One region of the Pantoea sp. X-Soil-OKNW-713 genome, then DNA from elsewhere that is predicted to be linked to it. Evidence: predicted binding sites of a transcription regulator. Region 1 holds the regulator's gene; each other region holds the start of a gene.
What was found. Region 1 encodes LexA, which represses DNA repair genes until DNA is damaged. Its sites were predicted from a motif close to TNCTGTATGTACATACAGNA; they were not measured.

Region 1 (7,527 bases):
ACACCGCTTTATCAAAGAACTCAGGGGCATTGATGCCGTGCAGCACCGACAAACGCTGTGCCAGTGTACGGCTCTCTTTTTCCAGCGTGCCACGGCTGATAGTGGGTTTCGCACTGAGAATCGAGAAGGTGATGGCAAAACGCTGGAGCGTTTCACGGATACCCGCCGCCAGTAGCTGTAGCGTGCGATAGCGCGCGGTGGTCATTTGTACCTGACCGTTTTGTTGCGTGATCAGACCCTGACGCGCCATCTCGTTACACAGCGATTGAATCAGCTCAGGCAACTCATTGTTGCTCCAGCGCAGGAACAGTTCACTCTTCAGCATCGGATAGACCAACGCGACCTGACGCAACAATTCAGCTTCACTGATTTCACGATGCTGCTGCACAATCGCGGCAATCAGCGACGGCATCACCAGCATGTGTTGAATGTTGTTGCGATAGTAGGTCATCAACACCGCCTGTTCACGCGGCAGGATGATGATGTCACCGATATTATCCTGCTCAGTCTCGAACTTATTCATGCCCATCGCGTGATCCAGCAGGGCTTCAGCGCTGAGATTCGGCACCGTGGCTTCCGGTGAGTAGGGCACATTGCGCAGCAATTGGGTGTAGCACTCCAGTTGCTCAATGAGCTGCTCGCGGGTCAGCGAACGCTGACGAGAAGCCAGTAGCGCGGTGACGCACAGGTTCATGGCATTGGCGGCACCCGCATCGTTAATCCGCACCATCAGGCGGTTGGCGATGTCATTCACTGCGGGGTTCATCCACGTCTGACGCTGAGGTTCGATCGGATCAATCGCCTCGCGCCATTCCGGCACATGTTTGTTCAGATAGTTCACCAGCGGCAGGGGTTCACCGAAGTTCACATAACCCTGGCCAAGATTGCGCAGCTTACGCAGGCCGCGCACCATCTGCATAAAGCCTTCTTTCTCTTTCGCTGCACCACGCAGTTCTTTGGCATAGGTGCCGACTTCCATCACATGTTCGTAGCCAATATAAATCGGCACGAAGGTGATAGGACGGCTACCGCCGCGCAGCAATGCCTGCAACGTCATCGACAGCGTGCCGGTTTTTGGTTCCAGCAAGCGGCCAGTACGTGAGCGCCCGCCTTCCACAAAGTATTCAACCGAATAGCCGCGATTAAACAACTCGCCCAGATATTCACGGAAGACCGTAGAGTAAAGCTTGTTGCCCTTGAAGGTACGGCGAATAAAGAACGCGCCAAGGCGACGGAAAATCGGCCCGGCGGGCCAGAAATTCAGGTTGATACCTGCGGCGATGTGCGGCGGCACCAGTCCCTGATGGTAGAGAACGTAGGAAAGCAGCAAGTAATCCATGTGGCTACGATGGCAGGGGACATAAACGATCTCATGTCCATCCTGTGCCAACTGGCGCACACGCTCGCCACCATTCACGTTGATCCCCTGATAGAGACGACTCCACATCCAACCCATCACGCGATCGGTGACGCGGATAGCTTCATACGAGAAGTCGGCAGCAATCTCTTCCATCAATTCGACGGCGTTTTGCTGTGCTTTCTCATGGGAAATCTTTTTGCTGCGCGCCTCATCTTCCACCGCTTTTTCAATCGCTTTCGATTGCAGCAGCTTATTAAACAGATCCTGACGGGCGGGCAAGCGCGGGCCAATCGCAGCCAGACGCTGGCGGGCAAAGTGGATCCGTGCCACGCGTGCCAGTTTCTGGGCTATCGACTTATCCGTACCGTGTTCGGTCGCCATCTGGCGCAGTGAAACGGTCGGCGAAAAGCGCACAAAGCTATCGCGACCATGCCAGAGAATGGCGAAGAATTTCTGCACACCGTTCAGAATACGCAGGTGAGGGGTGGATTCCCCCTGAACTTCACGTCCTGGTGCACGTCCAAACATCACCGATACTGGCAGCATCTGTACATCCAGTTCCGGGTTGCTGCGGTGCAGATCAAGGTAGTCATGAAACAGCTTTACGGACTCCAGATTCGGCACGAAATACGGGAAAACACGCGGTCCATCGTGGATAAACACATGTCGCGGCAACAATGAGCCGTCAATTTCCAGCGGTGCGAGCGGATCGGGCAGATCGTGTTTCAGACACTGCGAACGCAGTGTGAGGAGATCGGCCTTGGAGTCATAAGGCAGTACATACAGGATAGGCCGCGTCGGATCCAGTCCATGCTCGGACACGGGATCGGCGGGAATAGCCTTACTCTTTACCAAAATGGAGAGTGGTAAATTCAATAATTTATAATAAAGTTTACGCCAACCTGACATAGACAACTTCAAGCCTCTTGTTAGCAAAGCGCGGCAAGCATACCAGAATGCGCCGCGAAAATCTGTGGCTGCACCACTCCGGCTGCCCAGACATTGACGTCAAAACGAGTAAAGGGTTCAACGACATGGCAAATAACGTCACCGGTTTTCTCAGGATAGTGAAAGCAGCCGGTTATTCCTGGCAGGGATTGCGCGCTGCCTGGACACATGAAGCAGCGTTTCGCCAGGAAGCCATTGCCGCATTAGTGGCAATTATAGTGGCGTGCTGGCTGGATGTTGATGCTATTTCCCGCGTACTCATGATTGGTTCCGTGGTGCTGGTGGTCATTGTGGAGATCCTGAATAGCGCCATTGAAGCCGTGGTCGACCGCATTGGTCAGGAACGCCATCCGCTGGCTGGACGCGCGAAAGACATGGGATCGGCCGCCGTGTTGCTGGCTATTTTACTGGCGCTGTTTGTCTGGATCGCGCTGCTTTGGTCACATTTGCGATAAGGATTCCGGATTCATCAACTCGCTGATTTTTCCCTCAGTTTTGGTTTCCATTTCACCAATACCTGTATATACTCACAGCGACTGTATAAACAACCAGGGGGCGGGATGAAAGCGTTAACCAGCAGGCAGCAACAGGTCTATGATCTGATTCGCGACCATATTAACCAGACGGGCATGCCGCCAACGCGTGCGGAAATTGCTTCGCAGCTGGGCTTCCGCTCACCTAATGCGGCAGAAGAACACCTGAAAGCATTAGCGCGTAAAGGTGTTATTGAGATCGTTTCCGGCGCTTCGCGCGGCATTCGTTTATTAATGGAAGAAGAAGCCAGTGAGGGGCTGCCATTGGTTGGCCGTGTCGCTGCGGGTGAACCTTTGCTGGCGCAGGAGCACATTGAAGCGCACTACCAGGTCGATGCTAACCTGTTCAAACCCAGCGCTGATTTCCTGCTGCGTGTCAGCGGCATGTCGATGAAAGATATCGGCATTATGGATGGCGATCTGCTGGCGGTACACAAAACACAGGAAGTGCGTAACGGCCAGGTTGTCGTCGCACGTATCGATGACGAAGTCACGGTGAAGCGCTGGAAAAAGCAGGGCGCAATTGTGCAATTGCTGCCGGAAAACAGCGACTTCCAGCCGATTGTTGTCGATACCCGCGAACAATCCCTGACGGTCGAAGGGCTGGCGGTAGGTATTGTGCGCAACGGCGAGTGGCTCTGATACCTTGATTCCCCCCGCTACGGCAGCCTTCTGTGCTGCCGTGGTTTTATTCTCTGACAAGACGGTAGTGCAGCAAACCGGGACGGGCTGATGCAGCTGTTTTCCTCCTCTGACAAAGCACTCTGGCGGCTGGCGCTGCCTATGATTCTCTCCAATATCACTGTTCCGCTACTTGGCGTGGTTGATACCGCTGTCATTGGTCATCTCGATAGCCCCATTTATCTCGGCGGTGTGGCGGTTGGCACCACGGCGACCAGTTTCATCTTTATGTTGCTGCTGTTTTTACGTATGAGCACCACCGGGCTGACTGCTCAGGCATTTGGTGCTGGCAACAAAAAGGCACTGGCTCGGGCGCTTACCCAGCCTTTACTCATTGCCCTGGTGGCCGGTGTGCTGTTTATTTTGCTGCGCACGCCAGTCAGTAATCTGGCAGCGGTGCTGATGGGTGGCAGCCAGGAGGTCCAACAGCAGGCGCAATTGTTCATTCAGATTCGCTGGCTGAGCGCTCCCGCCACGCTGGCAAACCTGGTTATCCTCGGTTGGTTGTTGGGGGTGCAATATGCGCGTGCGCCAGTGGTGCTACTGGTGGTGGGGAATTTGGTCAATATCCTGTTGGATCTGGCGTTTGTATTGGGGCTGCATTGGGGCGTAGCAGGTGCCGCAGCAGCAACGGCACTGGCTGAATATACGACCCTTGCCGTCGGATTATGGATGGTGGCGCGTGTATTGAAGCTGCGCGGAATTGATTTGGCGATGCTGCGGGAGAGTTGGCGCGGTGATGCTGCTCGTCTGTTTCGCCTCAATCGCGACATTATGCTGCGCTCCTTCCTGCTACAAATCTGCTTTGCTTCCCTGACGATACTCGGTGCACGTATTGGCCCGGATGTGGTAGCGGTCAATGCGGTGCTGTTGATGTTTCTGACTTTCACCGCGTATGCACAGGATGGCTTTGCTTATGCGGTTGAAGCGTGTTCTGGTGAAGCCGTCGGTGCCAAAGATCGCAGTCGGCTATTGCTCATCTGGCATGCTGCCTGCCGTCAGGCGGGGTTGGTCGCGCTGCTGTTTGCGGCGATTTATGCGTTATTTGGCACCCATATCGTGGCCCTGCTGACTTCACTGGAAGCATTACGCGATGCGGCCGATCGCTATCTGCTATGGCAGGTGGTGATGCCGTTAGTGGGCGTGTGGTGCTACCTGTTGGATGGCATGTTTATTGGGGCAACGCGCGGCCGGGAAATGCGTAACAGCATGGCGCTGGCGGCGCTCGGTTATGGCCTGTCATTACTGACGCTTCCCTGGTTAGGTAATCATGGATTGTGGCTGGCGGTGACGGTGTTTCTGGCCGTGCGTGGAATAACACTCTGGTGGGTCTGGCGTCGTCACTGGCGTCATGACAGCTGGTTCGCAAACAGTTAACTATGATGCTTTGAATACAGAATAATCCGTAAGTGTGCTAACCATTCCGCAATGTCTACTATAATTATCCTTATCAGCGCGAATGAGTAGCGCTTTATGTTGGTTTTACCCGCTGAGCGTTGGGTATTCCACCACTATCACTCGACATAACATGGAGAAAGGTTATGAACAAAGACGAAGTGAGCGGAAACTGGAAACAATTCAAAGGGAAAGTGAAAGAAAAATGGGGCAAGCTGACGGATGACGATATGACGGTCATTGAAGGGAAACGCGATCAGCTTGTCGGGAAAATTCAGGAACGCTACGGCTACGCAAAAGATCAGGCCGAGCGAGAAGTTAAAGACTGGGAAAGTCACAACAAGGATTATCGCTGGTAACGGACCCGTTTAAGGACGATGCTCCTGCCCTCCGATCGTGATGATCGGGCTGGCACAGGGATGTGCCATCTATCCTTTTTTACCCCGCTTCTTACTTTCCAACTGATGATCGTGTTCACAGCTTTCGTGATGCGTACAGGCTTCTACTTCAACACAATTTTCACACAGACCGTGTGCTTCTATGACGCTGTGACGCAAGGAAAAACCGGCCTGTTCGGCCAGGCCTGCAATGATCTTTTCCACGCCATGCGCGTGCTTTTCACTGACTGCGGCACAACGATCGCACACCAGCATGACTGAGGTATGTGCCGGTTCATCGAAATGATGGCAAACCACGTAGCTGTTATTGGACTCCACACGATGGATAAAACCCTGCTCCAGCAGGAAGTCCAGTGCACGGTAAATAGTGGGGGGTTTTGCCTGGGGCTCACTGACACGCAACTGATCCAGCAAATCATAGGCGCTGATCGATCCATTCTGCTCTGCCATCAGGCGCAGCACCTCGGCGCGTTGTGAGGTCAGACGTACACCGCGTTGCAGACAGAGTGTCTCTGCCTGAGTAAGCAGTTGGTCGGGCGACAGATTTGACATAAGCGTTCTCCAGGTTGCGAGTGATGTTATTTTATCACACAAATTTTTACGCTGCTGTGATTGCTTTTTCTTCTTAACTCTCTCAGTAAAATTTCATTTTTTCATCGGGTTAGCCGCGCAATTTTCCGCAGACTCTTCTCACCCTGCCATCATTGATTCTGCTTGCTCTGACCTCATTACGGAGGCTTATCATTTTTTGCTTTGCAACTCACCGACTTAGCGACTAAGGTTCAAAAGGTCTTAAGTAATATCTGGTCTTAATTTAAGTGCCGTTTATTTTTTTGCATAAATACACGACAGATTGACGCATCAGCAGTCAATTCTGCGAATAGCAGTGCTATTTCCTTTCATTTCACAGCAATAAATCGTTAGCCCAGGTTCACAATAAGGGGCTGGTAAATTGTTTCGTCGATGACGTGGTCACGACTTTTAAAGGTGATGGCAGGCAAATGGTGAAGACATTATTCAGACGCAAAAGTGTTGGTTATATTGTTGTTTTGAATGCAGTATTTCTTTCCTCTTCGGCCCTGGCCGCAGGTACCTGGTACGACGCTCGTAACGATGCAATGGGGGGGACAGGGGTCGCTTCTTCCACCTGGAGTTCTGCGGTACTGGCAAACCCGGCTTTGATGACCAAAGCAAAACCTGATGATGACGTGAGTATTATTTTCCCTTCAGCCGGGATACAGGTTACTGATAAAGACAAACTGATTAATCGTGTTGATGACATCACGGACACCGTCGACCGTTATCAGAACGTGATTGATAACTTAACCTTCCAGGACTACCTCAACGGCTATCCAGAACTTAAAGCCGCGGCGGGTGATATGGCAAACCAGTTGCGCGATCTGCGTGGCAACAAAGCAGACGGCTCAGCAGGCGTTGCGCTGGCTGTTACGGTGCCCAATGAAACGCTGCCCTTCGCGTTTGTCACCAAAGCCTACGGTACTGCACACATCCGTGCCAACGTGTCACAAAGCGATATTGATTATCTGCAAGGGGTTGCGGATGGCACTGTCATTCCAGTGCCGGGTGATGAGGATAAGCTGACCTCCAGCGCCAACGGTCTGGCGGCGTTAGTGACCGATTACGGTATTGCTATGGCGCATCAGTTCAGCATTGCCGGGCATCCTGTCTCCGTAGGGATTACGCCGAAACTGCAAAAAACCTGGCTGTATAACTACACCGCCAGCGTGTACAACTACGATAAAAGCGATATCAACAACAGCCGCTACCGCAGCTCAGATACCGGTTTTAACGTTGATGCAGGTATCGCAACGGACTTTGCCGATAACTGGACGTTCGGCCTGACCGGCCAGAACCTGATTTCACGCGATATCGATACCAAAGAAGTGAATGGCTACCGTGATACGTACCAAATCCGTCCACTGGTCACCACCGGTCTGGCCTGGAACTATGGTGCCTTCACACTGACTGGCGATGTCGATTTGACACAAACCAAGCGTTTTAAATCGGAAGACAGCAGTCAATACGTTGGCGTCGGTGGGGAATACCGTGTACTGGACTGGCTGCAATTGCGGGCTGGTTATCGTGCGGATATGAAGTCAAATGACGCCAACGTGTTCACCGCAGGTTTTGGTGTGTCACCGTTTAACAATACCGTGCACCTTGATTTGGCCGGTTCGGTTGGCGACGACAA
Region 2 (7,527 bases), 1.4 Mb from region 1:
CAGCAACTGGCGCACCTCCATCAATGGAGCGAGCAACCCCAGTTTGGCCTCGATTTCGACAACAACATCACCACCACTCCCCAACCCAACAGTTGGTTGCGACGCTGGTCGGTCTTTTTTGCCGAGCAGCGCATTGGCTGGCAGTTGCAACTGGCAGCGGAGAAAGGCATCAATTATGGTGACACTGACCTGATTGTTGATTGTGTGCAGCGCGTTCTGGCCAACCACCATCCACAGCCTTCGTTGTTGCATGGCGATTTGTGGCCGGCAAATTGCGCCGGTAGCCCTGCTGGGCCGTGGATTTTTGATCCCGCCTGCTACTGGGGCGATCGCGAATGTGATCTGGCAATGTTGAGCTATTACGCCGAGCTGCCACGGCAGATTTACGAAGGATATCATTCCGTATGGCCGTTGCCTGAAGGCTTCTCGCAACGTCAGCCGGTATATCAACTTTACTACCTGCTTAATCGCGCCAATGTGTTTGGCGGCAATTGGATGGACGAAGCGACGTTCGCCATCGGTCAGTTGCTGGATGAAGATGTGATGGGACAACGTCAGGCCAGACCGGCCTGACGCCTTACAGCAGTCCGAGCAGTTTCAGCACAAAGTAACCGGCAATCGCGATCACAATTGGCAGGATATATAACGGAAACACCTGCAATAAAATGGTGTGACGTGGCACATTAATTTTCTCCTCAAGCTGCGCCCGGCTGCGTCCTTCGTTGCCCTTCGCCTGCTCAAGAATTAACTGGTCCTCAATACCCTCTTTGATATGGCGCGACTGACGCCACATACGTGCGCCTGAAGCCTGCAACGCGATACCAACGAAAATCAAAAAATAGATAATCCAGAAACCGATATTGGTGCCGCCGTTGAATTCCGGCACCGGGGAGTTTTGCCAAAAGAAACTGAGAAACGGCGTGTTGAATTTCACCATATCAATCATCACATGCACAAAATCAAGCATCACCGCGTCAATACCCGGTTGCTTTTCGCTGTGCTTAAACATAAAGCCCAATACGGAGATGATGGTGGAAAGCAGCGCCGGAATAAAAATCACCCAGCCAGCCACTCGCTTAAGGATGGCGATGCGGCCAGCCTGTTGGTAAGTCATGGTGTCTCCCTGAACGGAATAAGATTTGCCCTAAGTCTACCTGTACTGCATCTTTTTTTCCTGAAAAAAGCGCAGCATGCTGGTTGCCTGGCATTCATGCTAAGGTAGGCCAAATTTCAAACGGAGCCGTTGTATGTCTTATCGTCGCCCTGTTCTGGCCGCCATTTTTGATATGGATGGATTGCTGATTGACTCAGAACCGCTGTGGGATCGCGCCGAACTCGATATTTTCGCCACGCTGGGGGTAGATCTCACCCGCCGCCACGAATTGCCAGATACCCTGGGATTACGCATCGATCAAACCGTACGCATGTGGTACGAAACGCTGCCGTGGAACGGCCCGGACCAACAGGAAGTGACGGATCGCATCATCGCACGCGCTCTTCAACTGGTGGAAGAGACTCGCCCTCTGCTGCCAGGGGTGGAACAGGCACTGCGTTTATGTCGCGACCAGGGCCTGAAAATTGCCCTCGCCTCCGCCTCCCCACTGCATATGCTGGAGCGGGTTCTGGAGATGTTCAACCTGCGCCATTATTTTGATCAACTCGCCTCCGCCGAGCATCTTCCCTACAGCAAACCGCATCCGCAGGTTTATCTGGATGCCGCCACACAATTAGGCGTTGATCCCCTCAACTGCGTGGCGCTGGAAGATTCGTTCAACGGCATGGTCGCCAGTAAAGCGGCACGTATGCGCTCCATCGTGGTGCCTGCGGCAGAACATCGTGATGATGCACGTTGGGCACTGGCGAATGTCAGGCTGGATGACCTTACCCAACTCGCCGCCGAACATCTACACGGTTAAGCGCCCAGCAGCCCGCTCTCACAGCGGGCTTTTTTATGTCGATTTGATCGCCAACACAAATAAATAAAACAACGTTTCATTTTTATTGAATTCATATCCCATCCTGCCTAAGATGCCAACAGACCCGCATCGGGACCTATACCTTCTTTTATCCAGAGGCCTGAGATGGACATACGTCAAAGCATTCACAGCGAACATGCCAAAACTCTCGATACCGCCGCCCTGCGCCGCGAGTTCTTGATTGAAAAAATTTTCACCCCGGATGATTACACCCTGACCTACAGCCATATCGACCGCATCATCATTGGTGGCGTGATGCCAGTGACCAGGCCGGTGACCATCGGCAGTGAAGTGGGTAAGCAGTTGGGCGTGAGTTATTTTCTCGAACGCCGCGAACTGGGGGTGATAAACATCGGCGGCCCCGGCCTGATTGAAGTGGATGGCAAAACCTGGGAAATTGGTCACCAGGAAGCGTTGTATGTCGGCCAGGGCGCACAACAGGTGCTTTTTCGCAGCAGCGAAGCCAGTCATCCGGCGAAGTTTTATTACAACAGCGCCCCGGCGCATACCCACTATCCGGACAAAAAAATCACCCTTGAGGATGCCGTGAAAGCCACCCTCGGTGATGCCGCCACCTCTAATCGCCGCACCATCAACAAATTTATCGTGCCGGATGTACTGCCAACCTGCCAGCTGACCATGGGTCTGACGCGTCTTGACGACGGCAATTTGTGGAACACCATGCCGTGCCACACCCATGAACGCCGCATGGAGGTCTATTTCTATTTTGATATGGCTGAGGACAGCGCGGTGTTTCATATGATGGGGCAGCCGCAGGAAACCCGCCATCTGTTGGTACATAACGAACAGGCAGTGATTTCGCCAAGCTGGTCAATCCATGCCGGTGTTGGCACCCAACGCTATACCTTTATCTGGGGCATGGTGGGTGAAAATCAGGTGTTTGATGACATGGACCACGTCAGCGTCAGCGCTCTGCGCTAGTGCCTGAGGAGAAGATAATGATTCTGAACGCTTTTCATCTTGAAGGAAAAATCGCGCTGGTCACCGGTTGTAACACTGGTCTCGGTCAGGGGATGGCGATCGGCCTGGCACAGGCGGGCTGCGATATTATTGGTGTCAACCGCGCCGGACCGGATGATACCGCCGCCAAAGTTGAAGCTCTGGGACGCCGTTTCTGGCCGATTCAGGCCGATCTGAGCCACCCCTCCATCGTGCCACAGGTGGTGGAACAGGCGGTCGCACTGGCGGGACGCATTGATATTCTGGTCAATAACGCAGGGATTATCCGGCGTGAGGATGCGCTGAACTTTAGCGAAAAAGACTGGGACGATGTGATGAATATCAACACCAAGAGCCTGTTTTTCCTCTCTCAACAGGTGGCGCGACAGTTTATCGCTCAGGGGAATGGCGGCAAGATCATCAACATCGCCTCGATGCTCTCTTTCCAGGGCGGAATTCGCGTGCCCTCCTATACCGCATCGAAAAGCGCCGTCATGGGGCTGACGCGGCTGATGGCCAATGAATGGGCGAAGCACGGCATCAATGTCAACGCCATTGCCCCCGGTTACATGGCGACGAACAACACGCAACAAATCCGTGATGATGAGTCGCGCAGTGAAGAGATCCTCGCCCGTATCCCGGCCGGACGTTGGGGCGCACCGAACGACATGATGGGGCCTGTGGTGTTCCTCGCTTCCAGTGCATCGGATTACGTTCACGGCTATACGCTAGCGGTGGATGGCGGTTGGCTGGCGCGCTAAGCTGCTCTTTTCCCGCGTCATTCTGACGCGGGTATCGTCTTAAATTCACGCCTGGTTACAGCGTCACATATTCTCATTCACTGGATAAATCCCTATACTGGATGCATCGACAGTTTGCAGCCAGGTTTTATCATGACGGCCGAAGGCCACATCATTTTCGCCATTGCCAGTGCTATTTTTGCCAAGCGCGCGGAGCTCACGCCGGTAATGGCCAGTGCCGACTGGTGGCATCTGGTGCCGGCTGCACTGCTGACCTGTTTGCTGCCGGATATTGATCATCCCAAATCGGTGCTGGGACAACGTCTGAAGTGGCTTTCCCAGCCCATCGCTCGCGCCTTTGGTCATCGCGGTTTTACCCACAGCCTGCTGGCGGTGGCAGTAAGCTTGTGGCTGTTTCAGATTAATGTCCCCGCCAGTTGGCCCATCCCTGCGGATGTATTGCAGGGCTTGACCCTGGGCTATCTCAGCCATATTGTCGCCGATATGCTGACACCCGCTGGCGTTCCCCTGCTGTGGCCCTGCCGCTGGCGCTTTCGCCTGCCACTGCTGAACAGCCAAAAAGGCAACCAACTGGAGCGCGCCCTTTGCCTCGCACTGGTCGGCTACGCGCTGTGGTTCCCACCTGGCTTGCCGTCTTTTGGTGCAAACGGCTGGCCTGAACAGTTGTTCAATACCTTACAAAATGGCGTAGGTCGTTTAATAAACAGTCAAACTGCGCGCTAATCAGACAAAAATCAGGATAAAGTTATAATCAATTCCATTTGGATATAAGCCTGCCCATTTATGAACTGTTAACATGCGCGGATTCCTTTCAGGAATCACCCTGTATTCCGCGCCTGAACATGCAGAGGCGCGGCAAATCTCTGGAGTAGAGCATGGATTTTCCCCTGATTATTAATCTCGTGGTGTTCGCCGCGTTGCTGGTGTTATTAGCACGCATTGGCAACGCGCGCTGGAGCCTGTCAAAACGCGTATTAACTGGCCTGGTGTTCGGCGTATTGTTTGGTCTGGCGCTGCAAGCCATTTACGGTGAGAACAGCCCGGTGGTCAAAGCCTCGATTGGCTGGTTCAACATTGTCGGCAACGGTTACGTGCAATTGTTGCAGATGATCGTGATGCCGCTGGTCTTCGCTTCCATCCTCAGCGCGGTGGCTCGCCTGCACAATGCCTCTTCACTGGGCAAAATCAGCGTACTGACCATCGGCGTGTTGTTGTTTACTACGGCGATTTCAGCGCTGGTAGGCGTGATGGTCACTGGCCTGTTTGGTTTAACCGCAGATGGCCTGGTGCAAGGTGCGCAGGAAACCGCGCGCCTGAACGCGATTCAGAGCAACTACATCGGAAAAGTGGCCGATCTGACCGTGCCACAACTGCTGCTCTCCTTTATCCCTAAAAATCCGTTTGCCGATCTCACCGGCGCTAGCCCGACCTCGATCATCAGCGTGGTGATTTTCGCCGCGTTTCTTGGCGTGGCGGCGTTGCAGTTGCTGAAAGATGACAAAGCAAAAGGCGAACGTGTGCTGGTGGCAATCGACACCCTGCAATCCTGGGTGATGAAACTGGTTCGTTTGATCATGAAGCTGACACCCTACGGTGTGCTGGCCCTGATGACCAAAGTAGTCGCGGGTTCTAACCTTCAGGACATCATTAAGCTCGGTGGCTTTGTTGTGGCCTCTTATCTGGGCCTGGCGATTATGTTTGGCGTGCACGCGCTGCTGCTCTCTTTCAACGGCATCAATCCGCTGCGTTTCTTCCGCAAAGTGTGGCCGGTGATTACCTTTGCTTTTACCAGCCGTTCCAGCGCCGCCAGTATCCCGCTGAACGTTGAAACCCAGACGCGTCGCCTTGGTGTGCCGGAATCCATCGCCAGCTTCTCTGCCTCCTTTGGTGCCACCATTGGACAGAATGGTTGTGCCGGTCTGTATCCGACCATGCTGGCGGTGATGGTTGCGCCGACTGTCGGGATCAACCCGTTTGACCCGCTGTGGATTGCCACCCTGGTAGGGATCGTCACCCTCAGCTCAGCCGGTGTGGCCGGTGTGGGCGGCGGTGCCACCTTTGCCGCCTTGATCGTGCTGCCCGCGATGGGCCTGCCGGTAACGCTGGTCGCGCTGTTGATCTCCATCGAACCGTTGATTGATATGGGCCGCACCGCGCTCAACGTCAATGGCGCAATGACCGCTGGCTCCCTGACCAGCCGCTGGCTTGGCCTGACCGACAAAAAAGTGCTGGAGAGCGACGACCACGCCGAACTGGCGCATCGTTAATTACCTGCACATCCCGTAGCGGCACGATGTATCGTGCGGGGTTCCACACCCGAAATCCGCGCGATACATCGCGCCGCTACGCGTTCCTCTCCTCAATCTCTGACAATCATGGCGCTACCGTCAGGAAAGTGTTAAGCATGGTAAATAGTGGAAAAATCAGCCACTTTCCGCTTGTGTTTTGCCGGTGAAAAGCCAATCCTGCTACCAGTCATAGCAGGAGAACTACCGATGAAAAAAGTTATCGCCTCCGTGCTGGCGTTAACCTTATTAACACCAGCCATCGCCCTTGCCCACCCAGGTCCGTGGGGACCCGGCCCAGGTCCTGGACCGCACTGGGGTGGACCAGGTCCATTACGTTTCTTACCCGATGCCGCGACAGCGGTGTTGATTGGCGGCCTGACCTACTATCTGTTGAATGGCAGCTACTATCAGCGTCAGGGCGATACCTACGTTGTGGTGCAGCCACCGCAGTCAGAGCCGGTAGCCGGTATGCGTGTGCTCGACTTCAACGGCAAGCGTTATTACGTGCAGGATGGTCATTACTATCAGCGCGATATCAACGGCAGCTATAACGAAGTGCCACGCCCCTACGGCTTGTAAGCCACAAACAAAAACGGCCCGTCACTGACGGGCCGTTTGCTATTCTGCAACCTTTACTGCGTCGCTTGCGGGTCGGTATCGTACTCTTTACAGCTCTGGAAGCCGTAGTTCATCACATGTCCCGTGTCGTTATAGCTGACGAAGTAAGTCTGGAGTTTACCATCGCGCTCACCCAGCACATAAGTCTGGCAGGTGCCGCGCGCATGCACCATAGTGATCTCAGTAGACGGTGCCCCGGCAATCTGACGCACCTGATCACGGGTCATTCCTTTCTTCACATCCTTCACCACAGGTTTGGTCACGAAGCTCTCTGCGCGATCGTAAGCCGTACAACCAGAGAGTGCTGCCAGCGTTAACGCAGCAGCGATACATCCCAGCACTTTATTCATCTTGTTGTTCCTCATTACTGTGTCCATGTAACGCTAAGCCTGGAACAGAAATCCAGATTAATCAATTTTATGGCAGCATATTCGGTTTGTTCCGAAGCGTCAGGATTACGTAAAAGTGCCTGTGTTCCTTTGGCAGGCTCCGTATAATCGCTAAATGAGAATGAGCACTCTCAAAACTATTTTCAGGGCGGTTATGACCAGACAACGAGAAAATAATAAAGATGAACGCCACCGCCTGCGCCAGGATGAAATCATCCGTGCTGCGCGCGAATGTTTTCGTCGGGAGGGGTTCCATGCTGCCAGCATGGCGCGGCTGGCGTGCGCCGCCAATCTCAGCGTGGGGCAAATCTACCGGTACTTCCCCAGTAAGGACGCCATCATTGAAGAGATGGTGAAACGTATTGTCGATGGTCGCGTTGCCGCAATGCGCGATCGGGTCGACAGCGATCAAATCGCCACCACGCTTGCCTGGCGGGAGAGTCTGAACCCGGAAGATGAATTATTGATGCTGGATGTCGCCGCCGAAGCCGGTCGTAATCCACGCGTCGCGGCAATGCTCGAAGCGGCGGATGCC
Region 3 (7,527 bases), 600 kb from region 1:
CGACATGCTGGCGACCCTTGCCACCCTGTTCGTGATTCAGGGCGTGGCAATGACCTACAGCTTTGGCGGCTCAATTACCGAGAATATGGTGATGCCAAACGGCGACATGGCGGAAGGGGCCATTCCGGCAGGTTTTAACCTGCTCGGCCAGGTACCAACCATCGTCATTATTATGCTGGTAGTGACCGTGGTCGCCCAACTGGCGTTGTCGCTGACCAAACATGGCCGCCGTATGTATGCCCTTGGCGGCAACCCGGAAGCGGCGCGTCTCTCCGGCATTCGCACCACCCGCTATCGCGTGCTGGCTTATGTGATCGCCTCACTGCTGGCAGGTCTGGGCGGCATCTTGCTGGCATCGCGTATTGGCTCCTCACAGGTGAATGCCGGTGGCGGCTATCTGATGGATGCGGTGGCGGCGGCGTGGATTGGCTTCTCGCTGGCCGGTTCCGGCAAACCTAACGCGCTCGGCACCCTGGTGGGTGCGGTGATCCTCGGCGTGCTGCAAAACGGGCTGGTGATGCTTTCCGTGCCTTACTACGCGATGGACATTATTAAAGGCCTGGTGCTGGCTCTGGCCCTGGCGATTACCTATATCCAGCGCCGCTAAGGCGCTTCCCTTGAGAAAGAGAACAACATGAAAAAAATCACCCTTTCGCTGCTGGCCGTAAGCCTGCTGAATGCCAGCGCCGCCTTTGCCGACACCGTGGTGCCGGTACCTGCCGCCATCGCTAATCATCAGGGACCGGTGCGTATCGCAATTATTCGTAACCTCGGTTCTGACGATAACACCACCCAGTTTGTCGCCGGTGCGATTCAGCAGGGCCGCCAGTTGGGCTTTAAAGTCAGCACCTTTCTGAGCAACGGTGATGACGCTCGCTTCCAGGATTTCGTCAGCCAGGCCATCAGCCAGAAGTATGACGGCATCATCCTGTCTCACGGTAAAGAACCCTACTCCACCGCGCTGGTGAAGCGTATCGCCGATGCCGGAATTAAACTGTCGGTGTTCGATACCCCGGTGGATACCCCGGTGAACGGTGTGACGGTGACGGCGCAAAATGATGCGTCACTGGCGCAAGAGTCACTCGGCCAGATGGTCAAAGATTTCAACGGTAAAGCGAATATCGTCAAGCTGTGGGTCGGTGGCTTCCCGGCGATGGATCGCCGCCAGGTGGTGTATGAAAAACTGCTGAAAGAGAATCCAGGCATTCATCAGCTGGAGTCGATTGGTGCCGTTTCTTCTGACGTTCAGGGCGACACCGCCAACAAAATTGGCGCGATTCTGGCCAAGTACCCGAAAGGGAAGATTGATGCCATCTGGGGTTCGTGGGATGCCTTCAGCCAGGGGGCTTACAAGGCGTTGCAGGAGAATGGTCGTACCGAGATCAAGCTTTACAGCATTGATGTCTCCAACCAGGACCTGCAACTGATGCACGAGAAGAACAGCCCGTGGGTGCAGACGGTAGCGGTTGATCCAAAAACCATCGGTGCGGTGAATATGCGCCTGGTGGCGAATAAAATCGCCGGTGAAGCCACCCCTGCCAGCTACGAGTTTAAAGCGTCGGCAATTTCGCAGCAGCAGCTGAACAGCCAGCAAGGTGCAGTGAATGTGGCGTCGCTGAACAAAATTATTCCGGGCTGGGGCGAAAACAGCGATTTCGTCGCTCCGTGGTTCGCCACGCTGGAAGCGAAGTACGGCAAGAAATAATTTTTGCCCTCACCCTCACCCTCACCCTAACCCTCTCCCGCAAGCGGGAGAGGGGACTGATCGAGCCTGTGGCACATCTCCCTCATGGGAGAGGGCCGGGGTGAGGGTATTAGCCCGCACCTCACTACAACCCCAGCAACAACTGCCGTTCCAACTGTGGATTCACCAGCGTGACATGCAATCCCACCAGCCTGACGCCCCGTCCGGCACGGCGTTCGTCCCAGGTTTTACGCGCCACGGCGATCATGTCCTCTTTATTCAGCACCGGCCAGACATGCTCCTGGGTCGTCAGCTGGAAATCATTAAACTTCAGCTTCACCCCCTGACGGGCGATCAGTTTATCCGGGCGAATCCGCGTCAAACGACGATCCAGCTCCTCGTACAGATAATCAATAATCTCCAGGCACTGCTCCCAGCGATGAATATCTTCCATCAGGGTGCGTTCAACGCCGAGAGATTTGCGTTCCCGCTCCACCACCACGCCACGCTCATCAACGCCGTGGCTGCGCTCCCACAACACCCGGCCAAATTTGCCGAAGCGTTTGAGCAGACGCGCCAGGTCGGTTTGCTGCACATCGCCACAGGTCAGAAGCCCCATCTCCTCCAGTTTTTTCGCCGACACTTTGCCAACGCCCGGAATTTTGCTCAGCGGCAGCGTCAGCAAAAAATCCGGCATCGCCTGCGGCGTAATGACGAACTGGCCGTTGGGCTTGTTCAAATCCGACGCGATTTTGGCGAGAAACTTAATTGGCGCGATACCTGCTGATGCGGTGAGCTGCGTTTCCCGCCAGATGTCGGCGCGGATCGCCTGCGCCATCAAAGTAGCAGACCCCTGACAATGTGGACTGTCAGTCACATCAAGGTAAGCTTCATCCAGCGAAAGCGGCTCAATCAGGGAAGTATACCGGGCAAAGATCGTGCGGATCTGGCGCGAGGCTTCTTTGTAGGCTTCGAAACGTCCGGGCAGCAGACGCAGATGTGGGCAGAGCTTTAACGCCATCGCGGTAGGCATCGCGCTACGGACGCCATACTCGCGTGCCGGATAGTTGGCGGTACTGATGACGCCACGCTGTACCCGGCTGCCACCAATGGCGATGGGGATATCACGCAAAGAGGGATCGTCGCGCATTTCAACTGCCGCGAAGAAGCAGTCCATATCGACATGAATGATCTTACGCATACCCCCTCCGAATACTGGATAAGTATACAGCATCGAGAGATATCAGCAATATTTGTCGCTGCCAGCATTAAAGTTTACAAATTTATGGCCGTAATCCCATTGAGAAATGGCTATTTTCTCAGCCACCGGCTTGATTAAACGCCAGACAATGTTAATGTTGCGCTGCGGTAGCGGATATTTCCGATAATGCAATACAGAGACGTTATGCGTCAGAGTTTTTCTTCACTTCAAGGTACACACAGAATGGGCAGAATCGCATTATTCCTTGCGATGATTGTTATGCCGGTCCTTAGCTGGGCAATGACGCCAGAGCCAGTTAACCCACAGGCTCCGGTCAGTAAAGAACTAAAAAAACAATTACTTGGCACGCCGGTTTATATTCAGATCTTCAAGGAAGAACGCACGCTGGAACTGTACGGCAAGATCGGTAATGAATATCGTCTGCTGGATAGCTACCGCATTTGTAATTTCTCTGGCGGTTTGGGACCCAAACGCCGTGAGGGCGATTTTAAAAGTCCGGAAGGATTTTATAGCGTCAAGCTGAATCAGTTAAAACCGGATAGCCACTATTATCGCGCCATCAATACCGGCTTCCCGAATCAATTTGACCGTGATAATGGTTACAGCGGCAAATATCTGATGATTCACGGCGACTGTAAGTCAATTGGCTGCTATGCCATGACCAACGCCTACATGGACGAGATTTATACCTATGTGAACGCGGCGCTGCGTAACGGCCAGCAAGAGATCGCCCTGAGCATCTTCCCGTTCCGTATGACCGACAGCAATATGCAGCGTCATCGCTACTCCACTTACGCCAGCTTCTGGCGTCAGTTGCAGCCGGGTTATGCGTACTTTGAGAAGTACCATCAGCCGCCGACGGTCAACGTGACCGCCACCGGCCAGTATGCGGTGAACAGCAGTCCGGCGGTGATGACCGCGCCAGACGCTGCATCAAAATCATTCCTGGCGCTCTCCCAGGCAAAATAATACCCATTCGCCTGGCACTATCCGGTGCCAGGTTTCATTTCCCGTTAGCGGCTGCGTTGCAATCACCGTCACCACATCCTGTGGGGTGGTCTGCTGCTGAAAATCAATTTCCACATCCTGATCAAGCAACTTCGCTTTACCAAAGGGCGCACGGCGGGTGATCCAAAACAGATTGGTGGAACAGAACGCCATCAGATAACGTCCGTCCGACAACAGCATATTAAACACCCCTTTCTGCCGCAGTTCCGCCGCCAGCTCGGCGATATAGCGGAACACCGCAGGCCAGTTACCCGGCGTACGCGGATAACGCGTGGTGAGTTTGTGCAGGATCCAGCAAAACGCTTTTTCACTGTCCGTCTCGCCAACCGGACGGAAATGGCCGGTATCAAGCTGACGATACCCTTTCAGCTGGCCGTTGTGCGCATAGGTCCAGTTACGGCCCCACAGCTCGCGAGTAAAGGGATGGGTGTTTTCCAGCGACACTTCGCCACGATTCGCCTGGCGGATATGGGCCACCACCGAATGTGACTTGATCGGGTATTCCTGTACCAGACGGGCAATCGGCGAGTTAAAGCTCGGCAGCGGATCTTTAAAGGTGCGGCACCCTTTATCTTCGTAAAAGGTAATGCCCCAGCCATCTTTGTGCGGCCCGGTTCCGCCGCCACGCTGTACCAGACCGGTAAAACTGAAACAGATATCCGTGGGGACATTGGCGCTCATCCCGAGCAATTCGCACATAGCTACCGCCTTAGTAAAATCCTCCCACTGACGTGGGAGGAGAAGCCACGACTTACTTCACCATCTCTTTTTCAATCAGCAGCATCAGGATATGGATCACTTTAATGTGAATCTCCTGGATGCGGTCAGCGTAGCCAAAATGCGGCACACGGATTTCGATATCCGCCGTTCCTGCCATCTTGCCACCGTCTTTACCGGTCAGGGTGATCACTTTCATGCCCTGCGCGCGTGCGGCTTCCACCGCTTTGATGATGTTGGCGGAGTTGCCAGAGGTGGAAATACCCAGCAGCACGTCCCCCGCACGGCCCACCGCTTCGATATAGCGAGAAAACACGTAATCGTAACCAAAATCATTGCTGACGCACGACAGGTGGCTGACATCAGAGATAGCGATGGCCGGATAGCCAGGACGGTTTTCACGGTAACGCCCGGTCAGTTCTTCAGCGAAGTGCATGGCATCGCAATGCGAGCCGCCGTTACCGCAGGAGAGAACTTTGCCGCCCGCTTTGAAGCTATCCGCCAGCATCACTGCGGCGCGCTGAATCGCGTGGATATTGGCTTCATTGCTGAGGAAGTTATTCAGCGTATCGGCGGCTTCATTAAGCTCTGACCGGATAATGTCCTGATACATAGGGATGTCCTTTAGAGGAAAGATTGACTCCGCAAGTTTAACGGAATGGCGTTAAGGCGCAAAGCATCCAGACCTGACGTCTGGCGGGAAAAAGCGTCGGGTTATGTGTCAGATCAATCTGCCAGGATGATTTTGTGAGTTTGGTTGTAATTGCGTTGTAAACAGATTGATAAATTTTCGCGGCTGCTCTAAACCTTAACACATAACAGGTCAGACCTCTTACAACTTACGGAGCGGTTCATTATGCTGGTTGCCTCAATCGTTGCGACGCTGATATTGATTAGCGCCCTCTTCTATCATCAACTTTCTCTGCGGCTGAGCAGTGCCATTCTGCTGTTGTGGACCGCCGCGCTGGCGTTTAGCGGGCTGTGGACACCCTGGTTGCTGCTGCCTCTCGCGATCATCCTGTTGCCGTTTAACCTGCCGACCATGCGTCGCAGCATGTTTTCCAAACCGATGTTACATAGCTTCCAGAAAGTGATGCCGCCGATGTCGCGTACGGAAAAAGAAGCGATTGATGCGGGCACCACCTGGTGGGAAGGCGATTTGTTTCGTGGCAAACCGGATTGGCAGAAACTGCACAACTATCCGCAGCCGCGATTGACGGAAGAAGAACAAACCTTCCTGGATGGCCCGGTGGAAGAAGCCTGTCGCATGGCGAACGATTTCCAGATCACCCACGAAATGGCCGATCTGCCGCCAGAGCTGTGGGCCTATCTGAAAGAACATCGCTTCTTCGCCATGATTATCAAAAAAGAATACGGCGGACTTGAGTTCTCCGCTTACGCCCAGGCGCGCGTACTGCAAAAACTGGCTGGAGTCTCAGGCATTCTGGCGATCACCGTTGGCGTACCGAACTCCCTCGGCCCCGGTGAACTGCTTCAGCATTACGGCACCGATGAGCAGAAGGATCACTATCTGCCGCGCCTGGCGCGTGGCGACGAGATCCCATGCTTTGCTCTGACCAGCCCGGAAGCCGGCTCCGATGCCGGTGCCATTCCCGATACCGGCGTGGTGTGCATGGGTGAGTGGCAGGGTAAGCAGGTACTTGGCATGCGCCTTACCTGGAACAAACGCTATATCACGCTGGCACCGATCGCCACCGTGCTTGGTCTGGCGTTTAAACTGTCCGACCCGGATCATCTGCTGGGCGAGACGGAAGAGTTGGGGATTACCTGTGCGCTGATCCCGACCCACACCCCAGGCGTGGAAATTGGTAACCGCCACTTCCCGCTGAACGTGCCCTTCCAGAACGGTCCGACGCGCGGCAAAGATATCTTTGTGCCGATTGATTACATTATTGGTGGCCCGGCAATGGCCGGTCAGGGCTGGCGTATGCTGGTGGAATGCCTGTCCGTTGGTCGTGGTATCACCCTGCCCTCCAACTCCACTGGCAGCCTGAAAACCATCGCACTGGCGACCGGTGCCTACGCGCACATCCGCCGCCAGTTCAAAGTCTCCATCGGCAAGATGGAAGGGATTGAAGAACCGCTGGCACGCATTGCCGGTAACGCCTATGTGATGGATGCGGCGGCAACCCTTATCACCAGCGGCATTATGCTCGGCGAGAAGCCAGCGGTGCTGTCGGCGATTGTCAAATATCACTGCACCCATCGCGGCCAACAATCGATTATCGATGCGATGGATATCGCCGGTGGCAAAGGCATTATGCTCGGCGAGAACAACTTCCTTGCCCGCGCATACCAGGGTGCCCCGATTGCGATCACCGTCGAAGGCGCCAATATCCTGACGCGTAGCATGATTATCTTCGGCCAGGGTGCCATTCGTTGCCATCCGTGGGTGCTGGAAGAGATGAATGCGGCGGCGAAAAATGATTTGGTCGCGTTTGACCGTGCATTGTTCAGCCATATCGGCCATGTCGGCAGCAATAAAGTGCGTAGCCTGTGGCTTGGTCTGACCGGCGGTCGTACCAGCGCCACCCCAACCCGTGACGCCACACGCCATTATTATCAGCAGATTAACCGTCTGAGCGCCAACCTTGCCCTGCTGTCGGATGTCTCGATGGCAGTGCTGGGCGGCAGCCTGAAACGCCGTGAACGCATCTCCGCGCGTCTCGGCGATGTGCTGAGCCAACTCTATCTGGCGTCAGCCACGCTGAAACGCTATGAAGACGAAGGACGCAACGAAGCCGATTTGCCGCTGGTGCACTGGGGCGTCCAGGATGCGCTGCATCAGGCCGAAGTGGCGATTGATGACCTGCTGCGCAACTTCCCGCATCGCCTGGTGGCTGGCGCGCTGCGCATGGTGATCTTTGCCGGTGGG
Region 4 (7,527 bases), 150 kb from region 1:
TGCCGACATCGCCCAGGATCTGTATGGCCTGAAATACCACGATGAACAGGTTCTGACCCACGTTTACCGTGACGACGAATGGTTTATCAGCCGTCACCGCCCGGCGGAGCAGGATTATTTTCGTGAATCGGTGTTTAACTACCAGGTTTACCAGCCGGGGATGCTGCCGAGTGATGGCATCAGCAAAGTGTTCTTTACCTGCGACGATCCTGAGCATCTGATCCCGATGGAGCAGGCGATTGAGGCGCGTTGGGGCGATCGGGTCAACGTCAGCTTCTCGCTGCCGACCTGTCTCGAAGTGATGGCGGGGGGTGTCTCCAAGGGACATGCGCTGGAAGCGGTGGCAAAACAGCTCGGCTATTCATTGAAAGAGTGCATCGCGTTTGGTGATGGCATGAACGATGTCGAGATGCTCAGCATGGCCGGTAAGGGCTGCATCATGCGTAATGCCCATCAGCGCCTGAAAGATACCTTGCCTGCGCTGGAAGTGATTGGCAGCAATGCCGAAGACGCTGTGCCGCAGACGCTGCGTAAATTGTTCCTGGCATAACCTGACCCGTAGCGGCGCGATTTATCGCGCAATTTCGTGTGCGTTGCAGGAAAAACCCGCGCGATAATCGCGCCGCTACGGGTGCTTGTGTTTTATCCGATTGTAAACCAGATAATTCAACGAGGCAGCGACAGTTTGTTTACACTAGCGGCACTGTTCATTTTGGGATCGTTACCGTGCTGTTATTGATCGTTACCACCATTCTGTGGGCTTTTTCCTTTAGTTTAATCGGGGAATATCTGGCGGGTCAGGTGGATTCCTGGTTCTCGGTGCTGATGCGCCTGGCGCTGGCAGCCATTGTGTTCCTGCCCTTCCTGCGCTGGCGTGGCTATCGCGCTTCAACCATCTTGCTGTATATGCTGGTGGGAATGCTGCAACTGGGTGTCATGTACCTGCTGAGTTTCGAAGCCTATCTCTATCTGAGCGTCACCGAATTCCTGCTGTTCACTGTGATGACACCGCTGTATGTCACTTTGATTTATGATTTGCTCAGTCGGCGTCCACTGCGCATCGGCTATGCCTTTAGCGCCATGCTGGCGGTGATTGGCGCGGCGATTATCCGTTACGACAAAGTCAGCGATCATTTCTGGTTTGGCCTGCTGCTGGTGCAGGCGGCGAATATCTGCTTTGCCATCGGCATGGTAGGTTACAAGCGTTTGCAGGAAACACGTCCGATGCCGCAGCACACCGCCTTTTCCTGGTTCTACCTCGGCGCGGTGATTATTGCGGTGATTGCCTGGAGCCTGTGGGGTAATCCCAACAAACTGCCGACCACTTCGCTGCAATGGGGCATTCTGGTGTGGCTCGGCGTTGCGGCGTCTGGCCTGGGATACTTTATGTGGAACTACGGCGCGACCCAGGTGGATGCGGGGACGCTGGGGATTATGAACAATATGCACGTTCCGGCTGGCTTGCTGGTGAACCTGGCGATCTGGCAGGAAAAACCGCACTGGCCCAGCTTTATCGCTGGAGCCATCGTGATTTTTGCGTCACTTTACGTTCATAAACGCTGGGTGTTGGGAAAAACCACCACCAGCCATTAAGCCTTTTTGACGGGGGTTGGACGCTGCACCAGCGTCAACCCCTTCAAAAAGTTACGCAGAATCTGGTCACCGCACTCGCGATAGTTTTTATGATCCGGGTTACGGAAAATCGCGCCAATCTCCGCCTGAGAAACTTTAAAGTTCGCCTTCAGCAACACCTCGGGGATATCCGTGGTCTTCAGGGCAAACGCGATGCGCAGTTTTTTCAGGAAAATGTTGTTATTCATCCGGCGCTCAATCGACGGCGCAGGCGCATCTTCGCTTTTACCACGACGATGGAAAATTAAACCGTTAAGGAAATACCCCATCAGCACGTCCGGGCAAGGACGATATGCAGCGTCATCGTCCTTCTTCAGCCATGCCTGAACATCTTCCAGCGGCACATCGCTGCCTGCCAGAGCAAAAATCTCCACCACTTTGCTGTCGCTCAGGTCCAGCATATAGCGCACACTGCGCAGCACATCGTTATTAGTCATGGTGAAAATCTCCTGGTCGCGGGTTAAGGCGGCGCATTATAGAGCAGGCTAACTCAGGAAGACAGGGGCTGTAACGAACCCGGGCGCGCAGCATCACGTACAAAAGGCAAATGTTCGCAGGCATGCTGACGGGCAAAGCGCACAAACGCCTCCAGCACCGGCTGACGCTGCTCACCATCGCGCATCGCCGCATACAAACGGCTCCACAACCCATCCCCCAACGTTTTCGTCACCACCAAACCCTGTTGTTCAAAACTCTCCACTACCCAATGTGGTAACGCTGCAATGCCCATACCGGCTGACACCATCTGAATCAACAACAGGGTATTATCGACACTCTTCAGGGCTGGGCTGATGCCTGCCGGTTGCAGGAAGTTTCGCCAGATATCGAGACGCTGACGCTGCACCGGGTAAATCATCAGCACTTCATCTGCCAAATCTTCCGGTGAAATGTGCTCAACGTTTGCCAGTCGATGATCCGGGGCCATCACCAGACGCACCTCAAAATCGAACATCGGCGAATAGAACAAACCGCTGCGCGGCAGAATATCCGAGGTCAGCACCACATCCAGCTCACCCTGTTGCAAGGCTGGTTGTGGGTCAAAGGTCACGCCAGATTTAAAATCCATCACTACCTGGGGCCAACTCTGACGGAAATTATTTAACGCAGGCGTCAGCCATTGAATGCAACTGTGACACTCAATCGCAATACGCAGCGTGGTTTGATGCGGCTCATGACAAGCCTGCAAGGCTTGCTGAATCTGCGGCAGGATCTGCTCAGCCAGTTGTAACAGGATCTCCCCCTGTGGCGTAAAGCGTAGCGGCTGGCTCTTACGCACAAACAGGCGAAAGCCCAGCCGTTGCTCCAGATCGCTGAACTGATGAGACAACGCCGATTGCGTTTGATGAAGCTGGGCAGCGGCGGCAGCCAGCGAACCGGTATTCCTTAACGCTTGCAGCGTTCGCAGGTGTTTGAGTTCGATCATGAGAATCCTTCACATCGAGATTGAACAATTTGCGCTTGAGGAACATACAGTACCCGCAGAATATAGCGGTGTAAACATCTGGACGGCTAAACATCTCCAGCAAGCGTGGTGACCAGTCTATGTTGGCCCTGATTTGAAGCGCGTGCTGCACAGTTAAGAATACCTGGAGAACAACAAATGACCATTCTGAACCACACACTCGGTTTCCCTCGCGTCGGTTTGCGTCGTGAATTGAAAAAAGCTCAGGAAAGCTACTGGGCAGGTAACAGTTCACAGGAAGAGCTGCTGGCTGTGGGCCGTGAACTGCGCGCGCGCCACTGGCAACAACAGAAAGATGCGGGTGTGGACCTGCTGCCCGTGGGCGACTTCGCCTGGTACGATCACGTACTGACCACCAGCCTGCTGCTGGGCAACGTACCGGCACGTCATCAGAATAAAGCGGGTTCAGTCGATCTCGATACCCTGTTCCGCCTGGGCCGTGGCCGTGCTCCGACCGGTGAACCAGCGGCTGCCGCGGAGATGACCAAATGGTTCAACACCAACTATCACTACATGGTGCCGGAATTCACCCGTGGGCAGCAGTTCAAACTGACCTGGACCCAATTGCTGGACGAAGTGGACGAAGCGCTAGCGCTCGGTCACAACGTCAAACCTGTGCTGCTCGGTCCGGTGACTTACCTGTGGTTGGGTAAAGTGAAGGGTGAACAGTTTGACCGCCTGTCATTGCTGCCAGCGATCCTGCCGGTCTACCAACAGGTGCTGGCTGAACTGAAAAAACGCGGTATCGAATGGGTGCAGATTGATGAACCGGCACTGTCGCTGGAACTGCCAGCGGCGTGGCGCGCGGCGTTTCAACCCGCTTATGACGCGCTACAGGGGGCAACCAAACTGCTGCTGACCACCTACTTCGACAGCATCGGTCAAAACCTGGCAGTGATCAAAGCGCTGCCGGTGCAGGGCCTGCACGTTGACCTGGTGCACGGCAAAGACGATATTCAACAACTCCACCAACAACTGCCTGCCGAATGGCTGCTGTCGGTCGGGGTGATCAACGGTCGCAACGTCTGGCGTGCTGATCTCAGCCGCTGGTTTGAGCGCCTGCAACCGCTGGTGGGGCAACGCCCGCAACTGTGGATTGGCTCCTCTTGCTCCCTGCTGCACAGCCCGATCGACCTGAGCGTGGAAACCCGCCTGGATGATGAAGTCAAAAGCTGGTTCGCCTTCGCCCTGCAAAAATGCGCAGAGCTGGCATTGTTGAGCAAGGCATTGAATAACAATGATGCCCAGTCACTGGAAGCCTGGAGCGCGCCAATCCGAGCCCGTGCCCACTCCAGCCGGGTGCACAATGCCGCCGTGGCGCAGCGTTTGGCCAATATTCAGGCCGCAGATACTGAGCGTCACAGCGCTTACCGTGAACGCGCCAAAGCGCAACGTAACCGCTTCAATCTGCCCGCATGGCCAACCACCACCATTGGTTCATTTCCCCAGACCACAGAAATTCGCGGCCTGCGCCTCGACTTTAAAAAAGGCAACATTGATGGCGGCCACTACCGTACCGGCATCGCTGAACACATCAAACAGGCGATTGTCGAGCAGGAACGCCTCGGTCTGGACGTGCTGGTGCACGGCGAAGCAGAGCGTAACGACATGGTCGAATACTTCGGGGAAAATCTCGATGGCTTCATCTTTACCCAGAACGGTTGGGTACAGAGCTACGGTTCACGCTGCGTCAAACCGCCAGTGATCATCGGTGATGTCAGCCGCCCGGCAGCTATCACCGTGGAGTGGGCGAAATATGCGCAGTCGCTGACCGACAAACCGGTCAAAGGTATGCTTACCGGTCCGGTCACCATCCTGTGCTGGTCGTTCCCGCGCGAAGATGTCAGCCGTGAAACCATTGCTAAACAGATTGCGCTGGCACTGCGCGACGAAGTGGCCGATCTGGAAAAAGCCGGTATCGGCATTATCCAGATTGACGAACCGGCGCTGCGTGAAGGCCTGCCGCTGCATCAATCTGACTGGGCGGCGTACCTCACCTGGGCGGTGGATGCGTTCCGTCTCAACGCCGCTGTGGCGCAGGATGACACCCAGATCCACACCCATATGTGTTATTGCGAGTTCAACGACATCATGGACTCGATTGCCGCCCTGGATGCCGACGTGATCACCATCGAAACCTCACGTTCCGACATGGACCTGCTGGATGCGTTTAAAGAGTTTGAATACCCAAATGAAATCGGCCCAGGTGTGTATGACATCCACTCACCGAACGTACCGAGTGTTGAATGGATGGAGGATTTGCTGCGTAAAGCCGCGCTGAGTATCCCGGAGCAACGTCTGTGGGTGAATCCGGACTGCGGTCTGAAAACCCGAGGTTGGACAGAAACTCGTCAGGCACTGGCGAATATGGTTATCGCGGCGAAGCACCTGCGCGGTGAAACAGCCTGAATGTTGTGTTGACACTTTGGGGCGCGCAAGCGCCCCTTTTTTATTACGCGTCAGGCGTGACGCCATACTGTTGGAACCACGCCAGCATGCGCGTCCAGCCATCTTTTGCGGATTCCGCATGATAGCTCGGACGGTAATCAGCGTTGAAGGCATGACCCGCTTCGGGATAAACCACAATCTCCGCTTTGGCATTGGCGGCGTGCAGCGCCTGGCGCATCTGCTCAACGCTCTCCAGCGGAATCCCCTCATCCTGACCACCGTACAGGCCCAGCACCGGGGCATTCAGATCAACCGCAATATCAATCGGGTGCTTCTGCTGCTTGAGCGTCTTATCACCCACCAGACGACCATACCAGGCGACCGCCGCACGCACCTGCGGATTGTGCGCGGCAAACAGCCAGCTTATGCGGCCGCCCCAGCAGAAACCGGTAATCCCCATACGCCGAATATCGCCGCCGTTGCGGGCGGCCCAATTGGCGACATGGTCGAGGTCGGATAACACCTGTGAGTCCGGCACTTTGCTTACCAACTCTTTGAACAGGGTTGGGATATCGGTGTATTCGCTCGGATCGCCCTCGCGGAAATAGAGTTCCGGTGCCACCGCCAGATAACCCTCCAGCGCCAGACGGCGGCAGATATCCCGGATATGCTCATGCACGCCAAAAATTTCCTGGACTACCAACACCACCGGCAACGTCCCTTGATACTCTTTCGGGCGGGCATAAAACGCGGGCAGATTTTCCCCCTGGCTCGGAACCGAGGTTTCTCCGGCATGGATTGCCTCGCTGTGGGTAAGGATAGTGCTGCTGGCGGTCGGTTGGACGGCGGGAGCAAAGCCACCCGTTGCAGATTTTTGTGCCATATTGTCTTCGGTTTTCATTGTTCTCTCCATGCTGGCAAGTGCGCAATCACGTAACTATAGCCTGGCCGTAGAGGCCGGGCGGGTGTAGGTTTCAGAGGGGATACGCATGAATTCTTCTTCTCTATTAACACCGCCGACTGAACTTACACAGCACCGGATGTAGCAATTCAGAATGGCAGACCGCTGATGTGTGACTTAAATCACGAAAATATTTTCTGTTAATGTAACTTTCATTATTTATAGTGAAATTACTCACATATTTATCGCGTCTGCTGACGTAAAGTGGCGCGCATATCCCTATATCTACCAGGAGTCTGTTATGGCCCAGTCTGACGTTTTCCACCTTGGCATCACCAAAGCCAGCCTGAAAGGAGCCACACTGGCCATCGTTCCCGGTGACCCGGAGCGCGTGAAGAAAATTGCGGCGTTAATGGACAACCCGCAACATCTGGCGTCGCACCGTGAATTCACCACTTATCTGGCTGAACTGGAGGGCAAACCGGTGGTGGTGTGCTCCACCGGCATCGGCGGGCCGTCCACCTCAATTGCGGTCGAAGAACTGGCGCAACTCGGCGTCCGCACCTTCCTGCGCGTGGGCACCACCGGCGCGATTCAGCCGGGCATCAATGTCGGTGACGTGTTGGTCACCACTGCGTCAGTACGCCTGGACGGTGCCAGCCTGCATTTCGCACCGATGGAGTTCCCGGCAGTAGCCGATTTCACCTGCACCACGGCGCTGGTGGCGGCGGCGGAAGCCTGTGGCGCAAAAACCCATATCGGCATCACCGCGTCGTCAGATACCTTCTATCCCGGCCAGGAACGTTACGACACTTTTTCCGGGCGCGTGGTCAGCCGCTTCCAGGGTTCCATGAAAGAGTGGCAGCAGATGGGTGTCCTCAACTATGAGATGGAATCCGCTACACTGTTAACCATGTGCGCCAGCCAGGGGCTGCGAGCCGGTATGGTGGCGGGTGTCATCGTGAACCGTACGCAGAAGGAGATCCCGGATGCGGCGACCATGAAACAAACCGAAAGCGATGCGGTGAAAATTGTCGTTGAAGCTGCGCGCCGGTTAATGTAGCGCGCCCGGCAGCGGGCTAAGGTTCGCTGCCCGTTAAGGATGCGCGCAAGTTCAGCGGATTACTGAGAGTCTTTTATGCGC

Region 2: the regulator LexA is predicted to act here: its motif matches at 3,793-3,812, upstream of AC6I8R_RS08420 (metal-dependent hydrolase).
Region 3: the regulator LexA is predicted to act here: its motif matches at 2,898-2,917, upstream of dinB (DNA polymerase IV).
Region 4: the regulator LexA is predicted to act here: its motif matches at 3,088-3,107, upstream of metR (HTH-type transcriptional regulator MetR).

What each region holds. Positions count from the first base shown of each region.
Region 1 is NZ_AP035995.1:372,633-380,159, forward strand. Features, by position in the region: gene plsB (glycerol-3-phosphate 1-O-acyltransferase PlsB) at 1-2,269, opposite strand, end outside; gene AC6I8R_RS01675 (diacylglycerol kinase) at 2,395-2,763, shown strand; gene lexA (transcriptional repressor LexA) at 2,869-3,483, shown strand; gene dinF (MATE family efflux transporter DinF) at 3,574-4,899, shown strand; gene AC6I8R_RS01690 (CsbD family protein) at 5,064-5,276, shown strand; gene zur (zinc uptake transcriptional repressor Zur) at 5,346-5,867, opposite strand; gene AC6I8R_RS01700 (conjugal transfer protein TraF) at 6,317-7,527, shown strand, end outside.
Region 2 is NZ_AP035995.1:1,820,969-1,828,495, reverse strand. Features, by position in the region: gene AC6I8R_RS08445 (fructosamine kinase family protein) at 1-573, shown strand, start outside; gene AC6I8R_RS08440 (YniB family protein) at 578-1,114, opposite strand; gene hxpB (hexitol phosphatase HxpB) at 1,248-1,916, shown strand; gene kduI (5-dehydro-4-deoxy-D-glucuronate isomerase) at 2,082-2,918, shown strand; gene kduD (2-dehydro-3-deoxy-D-gluconate 5-dehydrogenase KduD) at 2,936-3,697, shown strand; gene AC6I8R_RS08420 (metal-dependent hydrolase) at 3,830-4,420, shown strand; gene AC6I8R_RS08415 (L-cystine transporter) at 4,573-5,964, shown strand; gene AC6I8R_RS08410 (DUF6515 family protein) at 6,193-6,564, shown strand; gene osmE (osmotically-inducible lipoprotein OsmE) at 6,618-6,953, opposite strand; gene AC6I8R_RS08400 (TetR/AcrR family transcriptional regulator) at 7,147-7,527, shown strand, end outside.
Region 3 is NZ_AP035995.1:970,650-978,176, reverse strand. Features, by position in the region: gene AC6I8R_RS04385 (ABC transporter permease) at 1-607, shown strand, start outside; gene AC6I8R_RS04380 (sugar ABC transporter substrate-binding protein) at 635-1,705, shown strand; gene dinB (DNA polymerase IV) at 1,830-2,885, opposite strand; gene dpaA (peptidoglycan meso-diaminopimelic acid protein amidase) at 3,129-3,875, shown strand; gene AC6I8R_RS04365 (class II glutamine amidotransferase) at 3,846-4,613, opposite strand; gene lpcA (D-sedoheptulose 7-phosphate isomerase) at 4,666-5,244, opposite strand; gene fadE (acyl-CoA dehydrogenase FadE) at 5,488-7,527, shown strand, end outside.
Region 4 is NZ_AP035995.1:226,169-233,695, forward strand. Features, by position in the region: gene yigL (sugar/pyridoxal phosphate phosphatase YigL) at 1-550, shown strand, start outside; gene AC6I8R_RS01025 (carboxylate/amino acid/amine transporter) at 727-1,593, shown strand; gene AC6I8R_RS01030 (YehS family protein) at 1,590-2,069, opposite strand; gene metR (HTH-type transcriptional regulator MetR) at 2,123-3,055, opposite strand; gene metE (5-methyltetrahydropteroyltriglutamate--homocysteine S-methyltransferase) at 3,233-5,503, shown strand; gene AC6I8R_RS01045 (dienelactone hydrolase family protein) at 5,547-6,383, opposite strand; gene udp (uridine phosphorylase) at 6,685-7,446, shown strand; gene AC6I8R_RS01055 (tetratricopeptide repeat protein) at 7,522-7,527, shown strand, end outside.